2 regions of the Streptococcus jiangjianxini genome follow, and region 2 is predicted to be linked to the other one. Evidence: predicted binding sites of a transcription regulator. Region 2 holds the regulator's gene; the other holds the start of a gene.
The links. Region 2 encodes HrcA, which represses chaperone genes, less so after heat shock. Its sites were predicted from a motif close to TTAGCACTCNNNNNNNNNGAGTGCTAA; they were not measured.

Region 1 (4,217 bases), on a different contig from region 2:
TTTTCTTTTATCCGACACCTATGTTTGTCACACTTGTAACGCATAGTTTACAAGTAGCTACGATATCAGTTGTTGTTGGACCCAAGAAGACGAAGGCCAACAAGAATCGTGTCTGGCTGGCGATGTCTCTAGGGGCAATGATTGATATTATTGGTTATGGACTAGGTAGAGCTTTTCTTTATGCTAATCCTCAATATGCGATGCTGAAATTACCCTTTGACGTGTTAGCAGCTGTTCTCTCGATGTTGGTTGTTTATTGTCTTTATTTTAGAACATCAATTGTTAAGGATTTTCAGACTTATTGGAACCTCCGATAATGCAAAAGGTTGCGTCAATCATGATTGACGCAACCTTTTTTCTAGTTTTCTTCAATAACAGCTTCAGCTTTTGTGTTTGATTTGATGACGATATGTCCATTTGAAGTCATGATAGCACGGAGATTTTTTTCTGAAGGATTTTCAAGGTAATAATCTGTGATAGCATCTTCGATATGGTCTTGGATAGTTCGGCGCAGTGGTCGAGCCCCCATTTTTGGATCATAGCCAAGGTCAACCAGTTTTTCCTTAACTTTATCGGTTACCTCGAGGTGGAGGCCGTTGACAGCGAGACGGTCGTTAACATCTTCAAGCATAAGGTTAACAATCGTAAGAAGGTTTTCTTTTTCAAGGGCCTTGAATTCGATAATACCGTCAAAACGGTTCATAAACTCTGGACTGAAGAAATCACCAAGCTGGTTAAGTACAGAATTGGTGCGACCTTCACGAGCAGCACCGAAACCAACAGAAGCTTCAACTTTGCCAGTACCGGCATTAGAAGTCATGATAATGATGGTATCTTTGAAGCTGACCGTACGACCTTGACCATCAGTTAGGCGACCATCATCAAGGACTTGGAGAAACATATGCATGACATCTGGATGAGCTTTTTCAACTTCATCAAGTAGGATAAGTGAATATGGGTTGCGGCGGACTTTTTCAGTTAATTGCCCAGCCTCTTCATAACCAACGTATCCTGGAGGAGCACCGACAAGTTTGGCAACAGCGTGCTTTTCCATGTATTCAGACATGTCGAAGCGGATCATGCTGTCAGCGGAACCGAAGAGTTCGATAGCTAATTGTTTGGAGAGTTCTGTTTTACCAACACCAGTTGGCCCTACAAAGAGGAAGGAACCGATGGGGCGATTTGGAGAGCCAAGACCGACTCGGTTACGACGGATAGCTTTTGCAATTTTATCGACAGCATCATCTTGACCAATGACATGTGATTTAAGGTCATCCGCCAAATGAACCAATTGGCTTTGTTCTTTTTCTTTGAGATCGCCAACGGGGATATTAGTTTTTTGCTCAATAATAGCTTCGATATTTTTTTCCGTAATAATAGGGATGTCTTGATCGTCTATTTTTTGAGCTTGCATTTCCTTGTACTTAGCGATTTGATCACGATAGTAAGCGGCACGTTCGTAGTCTTCATCATGTGTTGCTTGGGTCTTAAGATTCTCAGCTTCAACTAGGCGCTGATCTATTTCTTGCGGATCAACAAAATTCAAGGTTAAATTCATCTTAGAACCGGATTCGTCAAGAAGGTCAATAGCCTTATCGGGAAGGAAGCGATCTTGGATGTAACGATTGGAAAGAATGGCTGCCGCTTCGATAGCATCAGAGCTGTATTTGACATGATGGTAATCTTCGTATTTGGGTTGAATTCCCTTTAAGATGGTGATGGTTTCTTCAACACTTGGTTCATCGACTTTAACCGGTTGCATACGACGTTCCAAAGCAGCGTCTTTTTCAATAATACGATACTCATTAAGAGTTGTTGCCCCAACTAATTGAAGCTCGCCACGTGCGAGAGCAGGTTTTAGGATATTACCAGCGTCCATATTGCCATCGCCAGCACTACCGGCACCAACAATTTCATGGATTTCATCGATGAAGAGAATCACATCTTGGCGATTGCGAATTTCTTCCATGAGCTTTTGCATACGCTCTTCAAATTGACCACGGATACCAGTTCCTTGAACAAGGCTGACAACATCTAAACGAATGACTTGTTTACCCTGGAGTTTTTGTGGAACATCAGCATCGACAATTTTTTGAGCTAGGCCTTCCACAACAGCTGTTTTACCAACTCCGGGCTCACCGATAAGAACAGGATTGTTCTTAGTACGACGGTTTAGAATTTCAATGACACGAAGAATTTCATCGTCACGGCCAATAACAGGATCAATGTCACCTTGACGAGCGATTTCAGTAATATTGATACCGAATTCCTCTAGGAGACCTTGGTTCTTTTGCTGAGCAGGTCCTTGAGGACCGTTTGGTTGACGGTTTCCTGGGCCCTTGTTGCCACCTTGACCACCAGCTTGTGTTTTAGGACTATTTGGTAAATCACCGCTAAAGGCGCGGAAGTTATTGAGATCACCAAAGAAATCATCGAAAAATGGATTCATAGACGATGACGCTCTTTCTTGGCCTAAATTTGACAAAAGACTGTTTTTAGGATCCGTTTTCATGATTTGATAACAGTTTTGGCAAAGATCGACTTGTTTTTGCCTTCCATTAACATTAGTGTATAAATGGATAGTTGATTCATTTAATTGACAATTTTGACAAAGCATAGATATACCTCGCTTTTTGAGAGATTTTTAAAAGTGAAATGTTTAAATAGATATAGGACTTTTATCGAACCAAATTCATTTTGGTCAAATATAGTCAAACTTTATCTGACTTTATTATAGCATGATCGTTCTGCATTGCAAGTAAAAAGTTCAAAAAATTGGCAGTCTAACTAAAAGAGTGCTAACGAATTTTTTAACAGCTTAATATCAGGAAAATAGTTGATTTAGTGTTACTTTGAAAGCTTTTGTGGTAAAATAAGAGAAATCAATAGAAATAGAGGAGTATGATATGGAATCACATTTAGTGAGAATCATCAATCGTCTTGAGCTTATGGCCACAGATGGCGGTAATTTAAAACGTAATTTTGAGCGAGAAGGAGTTGTTGTTGCAGAAGTATCATTCAGTAACGATCCAGAAAACGGACCAGTTTTCACTTTGCGCGATGTTGAAGCTAAGGAGTTATATTCGTTTGATAGCATTGATTTGATTGCAATGGAAATTTATGATTTACTTTATTAAGTTAGTAGAAATGAGTCTGGGACATGGTGGCAGGCTCATTTTTATTTTGCCTTTAAAGGGTAGTATTAGGGGGATATTAGAGAGGTCGCTGGTAGCTAATGTAGAAACTCAGGTGTTAGAACTGATATGGCTTGAATTGAATATTTCAATGGATTTTCGCCTTCTTTATACAAAAAAAGAGGTTTTATTGTATAAAAATACCGAAAAACATTGTATTTTTAGTTTATCTATGCTATGATGGTTCTTATCTTTTAGTAAATAGGAGTTCGTTATGGATTTTTCTTTCCTTCCCAAGTATTGGGCTTATTTTAACTACGGTGTCATAGTCACCATTATGATTTCTGCTTGTGTTGTCTTTTTTGGAACCATTATTGGTATTTTAGTGGCATTTTCAAAAAGGAGTTCCTTTAAGCCTTTAGCTTGGCTAGCCAGTTTTTATGTTTGGGTATTTCGGGGGACTCCTATGGTAGTCCAAATTATGATTGCATTTGCCTGGATGCATTTTAGCGGAGCACCGACTGTTGGTTTTGGTGTCTTAGATATGGACTTTAGCCGTCTTTTGCCTGGCATTATTATTATCTCATTGAACAGTGGCGCCTATATTTCGGAGTCTGTTCGTGCTGGTATTGAGTCTGTACCAAAGGGACAGCTGGAAGCAGCCTACTCACTAGGTATTAAGCCTAAAAACGCTATGCGTTATGTTATTTTGCCTCAAGCGATTAAAAATATCTTGCCGGCTTTGGGGAATGAATTTATTACCATCATCAAGGATAGCTCACTTTTACAAACCATTGGGGTAATGGAACTTTGGAATGGTGCGCAGTCTGTAGTAACAGCAACCTATATTCCTGTCGAACCACTCTTGTTTGCGGCATTCTACTATTTAATGATCACAACAGCAATGTCTAGATTATTGCAAATCCTTGAAAAACGAATGGGTAATGGAGGAACACTATAATGACAGAGACATTAATTTCAATTGAGAATTTGCATAAACACTTTGGCCAAAATGAAGTGTTAAAGGGAATCAATCTAGACATTCACAAGGGAGAAGTTGTGGTTATCATTGGTCCTTCTGGA
Region 2 (4,217 bases):
CTGTTGGTTCGTTAACAATACGTTCTACTTCAAGACCAGCAATTTTACCAGCATCTTTTGTTGCTTGGCGTTGTGCGTCATTAAAGTATGCTGGAACTGTGATAACAGCTTTTTCAACTTTTTCACCAAGGTAATCTTCAGCATAACCTTTAAGGTATTGTAGAATCATAGCTGAAATTTCTTGTGGTGTGTACTCTTTTCCATTAGCAGCTACTTTTTCAGAAGTTCCGATTTTTGATTTGATTGAGATAATCGTTTCTGGGTTTGTAACTGCTTGGCGTTTAGCAGCATCACCAACGATGATTTCACCATTTTTAAATGAAACAACTGAAGGTGTTGTACGGTTACCTTCTGGGTTAGCGATAATTTTGCTTTCTGTTCCTTCAAGAACTGCAACAGCTGAGTTAGTTGTACCTAAGTCAATACCAATAATTTTACTCATTTTTTTCCTCTTTTACTTTATTTTTGTGATAATTTCCTTCTGTACTTGGGACGTGTCGACAATTGAATGTCATCACATTGCCTACTTTGAAGCGTTGGATTCAAAGCCCTTTTCGTAACAGTAACTTGAGCTGCCATTACTTTCATCACAGTGGAAATTATCATACTAGCAAGCCTTGGACTTGCTTTCCTTTTGATTACTTTATAGTTTTACGACGTTGCGGTCAAGTCGTTTATTACGACGTGAGCGATTAAAGCCGCATTTATTTTAATCGCGAGCTAGTAAGCAGCTTAGGCAATTCGCCATAGCGTTTGCCGTTTTCTGATGAATTGCTTTAGCAACCATCAGAAATAGCTAGTTGTAAACCACCACCATGGCCGGTCTTAACAATCGGTCATGCAGTTGATAGCCTTTTTGGAAGACCTCTGCGATAGTATCTGCTGGATGGTCGTCATCCGCTGGTAGGGTTTGGACAGCCATATGGTAATTGGCATCAAATACATCCATCGGAACTTCTTCGACACCTTCTTCTTTAAAGGCTTGTAGTAGGCTCTCACGTGTCATTTCAAGTCCTTTTTTGACATCTTCTGTCAAGCCTTCAACGGCTAAGGCACGTTCCAAGTTATCCAAACTTGGCAAGATTTTTTTAGCTAAATCTTGTGAGCGATAGCGTTGTAAACTTTGACGCTCTTCACTAGCACGTCGTTGAATATTTTGCATTTCCGCGTGTGCACGCAGATACTTATTCTCGAATTCATCGGCACGTTCATTGGCCAATTCTAATTCTGATTTTTCAGTAGCTTCTTCTGATTCGACAGTTTCATCAACAATCTCTTCAGTGTCGGTTTCATTGTCAATCGTTTCATCAACGATTTCTTCGTTTTTAATATCTTCTGACACAGCGTCACCTCTTTTTATTCTATATCTTAATTAACTTCGTAATGATTACCACTTAAATAGCGATAATAATCAGCCAACTTCAAAGCTAGGACTCGACTAATCACATTAATCAGGCTAATCGCACGTCGATAGTCCATTTCGACAGGTCCGATCAAACTCAAGAGAGCAAAACCTCGATACGGTATCAGGAACTGATGTCGAATGACGGTTAGATTAGCAAGGGCGGGTTCACTACTATCTGCCACCTGGATAGTGGTCGGTTCTTCCTCCGTCAAATGATTACGCATTTCAATAGCCACCTTAGACTCATTGTCCAAGAACTGGTAAGTCGCTAAATCCGCATAGCTTAAAGCATTTACCTTGCCAGAAATAAGGATAGTCTCACGGAAAAGTCCTTGAAAAATGTAATCAAATAAGTCCAAGATGTTATCTGTAGTGCTAAAGTACTTGTGGATGACCTGCGGCACTTCTGTCAAGAGCTTGTAGTGAATATCAAGAACTGCTTTACCAAGAAAGCGCTCGTTAACCAAGGCATTCAAGGTTTCCAAATCTTTGGTCAAGAAATTCTTAGGAATAGCGAATTGAACTGTAACTGGTTTGGAGTCATCCAACATCATTACTGCTAGTGCATCATGATTGGATAATTGTACGACTTCAAAATTTGTCAATCGCTGATGTTTAGGCTCCACATCTAAAATCACAGAAGTATAGCCTGTCAAATCAGCTAGGAGATGACCTGCTGTAGCAAAAATATCTTCTAGACGAAAAGCTTCATAATCAAAAGCTTTAATCACCTGATAGACATCCTGCTCATCGATACTTTCCAATCTCAAAGAGTTTTGAACGAAATATTGAAAGCCTGCTCGACTCGGTAAGCGACCACTAGACGTATGGGCTTTCTCCAGAAAGCCAAGTTTTTCTAGCTTAGCCATGTCATTACGAATAGTTGCTGAGCTAGAATCAATCGAACCTTGTAATGCTTTAGAACCGACTGGTTCATGCGTTTGGGTGAACATTTCGATGATTAAGTTCAAAATATCATTTTGTCTTGGTGTAATCATGGAACCTCCCTTTACGCTTTAGCACTCCTTTTTGTAGAGTGCTAATTTATAATTCTAATTATACACCTCTAGTTGAAGAAGTCAAGAGAAAAACTCAAAAAATTAGCACTCCTTTTTATAGAGTGCTAATTTGTCTGTTTATCGTATTTTTCGAGGTTATATTCTTTAATGATCTGTTCCAATTGATTAGCATAATCATCATCGTGCGTGAAATCATAGCGGTAAAATGCTTGAGTAGCTACACTAATACTCGAAGCGGTTGCTAAGATTTTATACAAATTTTTATTGGCTAGACTACCATCCTTGAGTCCTGCTAAATAAATTTCCAAAGCATGATTCCACGAGGGGTAAATAGCATAATCTCTTTCAACTTCACTAACATTACCTTCGTTGCGTTCCATATTTTTCAGACGAATACTATCATCACCGGGTTGGGCAGGAATCGCAAATAAATTATGATACTTAGCAGCTAATAAATTTTGACCAAAATTGGAATCATAAGCCGCCTGAGCAATTAGGACAGATGGTCTGATTCCATAATAGGTTGACAACTCTTGAACTTCAGGAGCAATTTTTTCAATAAATCGTTCATTGTCCAATCCAGTTGCAACTTTTTTCTCTGCCGATAAACTTCGGTAATTCAAAACAAGTGGCAAGATGCCAATCAATACAAAAGCAATGGTAAGACTAATAAAAAATGAAAATTTAAAACGTCGTCTCACTCTATTTCTCCTCCAATTGCTTAATATAATTTTCCAAAGTCAAGCCGTGCTCAGTCATATAGCGCGCAGAATCTTTACCCACAAATCGAAAATGCCAATCTTCATAGCCAACACCGGTAGAGGCCGTCTCCCCTTCTAGAAAACGAAGGACGAACCCATAGTCAGGAGCCATTTGATGAATTTTTTCCATACTAGCCTTATCCGCTTGATTCAAAGCATCCACAGTACTCAAATCAATAGCGAGACCAGTTTGGTGTTCACTAGCTCCCGCTGGTTGGGAATAGGTTTTGACTAATTGTTCTGCTTCTTGATCACTCAAGCTAGGATCGTTAGCCTTTTCCTGATTTACATATGATTGGAACAATTCCTTTTGGTAGGCAACACTGCGGTAACCAGAAATCAAATGAAAAGCAGGGTCTACTTCCTGGGCTGCTTTTAGAAAGGCTCTAACATTTTCAGCAATTCGCTTATCCACAGTGATGTTGTCAACCGTCTCTAAATCAGGATTTAGCTCTGGTGTGATATGATCACGGTTCACCAAAATTAGCTCCCAATCAGAAGGCGAGACCTTGGGCAAGTCTGAAATTTGCGATGTTTTCTTTGGTGTTTTTTTCTTTTCAGAAACTTGCTCGGCTGGCTCGATTCTCCTACTTCCAGTGGATCTTTGGGAGTCTCCTTGACTTCTAAACCAGAATAGCCCACCGACTAAGACTAAAAAAGCGAGTCCCAAAATGACTAGAGACGATTTCCCTAACTTACTTCTCATTTGCGTTGATGATCTCTCTTCCTTTTTCACGGTAAGATAAGTCTGCTACAGCTTCAATACTAAATTGACCATCTTTATAGGTCACGACTGAGATACTTCCATTTTCAATACGCTGTTTTTCTTGATTGTTATCAATCAACCATATAAACGTACCGATAGTCATACCATGACTGACCACAATAGCATTGCCTCCCCCTTGGCTTTCTATTTCTTTAGCCATAGCTTCAAAACCGTCGTAGATACGTTTGCTTAAAACATCCCAAGGCTCCGCCCAGTTGGCTGTATCGACTTCCACGATACTTTGAGCAATATCGGGGTAAGGCATT

Region 1: the regulator HrcA is predicted to act here: its motif matches at 2,776-2,802, upstream of ABP870_RS05575 (ATP-dependent Clp protease ATP-binding subunit).

Annotation. Positions count from the first base shown of each region.
Region 1 is NZ_JBEHGL010000010.1:23,444-27,660, reverse strand. It holds gene ABP870_RS05580 (ECF transporter S component) at 1-317, shown strand, start outside; gene ABP870_RS05575 (ATP-dependent Clp protease ATP-binding subunit) at 359-2,617, opposite strand; gene ABP870_RS05570 (DUF1797 family protein) at 2,907-3,137, shown strand; gene ABP870_RS05565 (hypothetical protein) at 3,121-3,375, shown strand; gene ABP870_RS05560 (amino acid ABC transporter permease) at 3,409-4,095, shown strand; gene ABP870_RS05555 (amino acid ABC transporter ATP-binding protein) at 4,095-4,217, shown strand, end outside.
Region 2 is NZ_JBEHGL010000005.1:23,472-27,688, reverse strand. It holds gene dnaK (molecular chaperone DnaK) at 1-442, opposite strand, end outside; gene grpE (nucleotide exchange factor GrpE) at 797-1,342, opposite strand; gene hrcA (heat-inducible transcriptional repressor HrcA) at 1,369-2,403, opposite strand; gene ABP870_RS03795 (glucosaminidase domain-containing protein) at 2,529-3,125, opposite strand; gene ABP870_RS03790 (M15 family metallopeptidase) at 3,127-3,891, opposite strand; gene ABP870_RS03785 (histidine phosphatase family protein) at 3,881-4,217, opposite strand, start outside.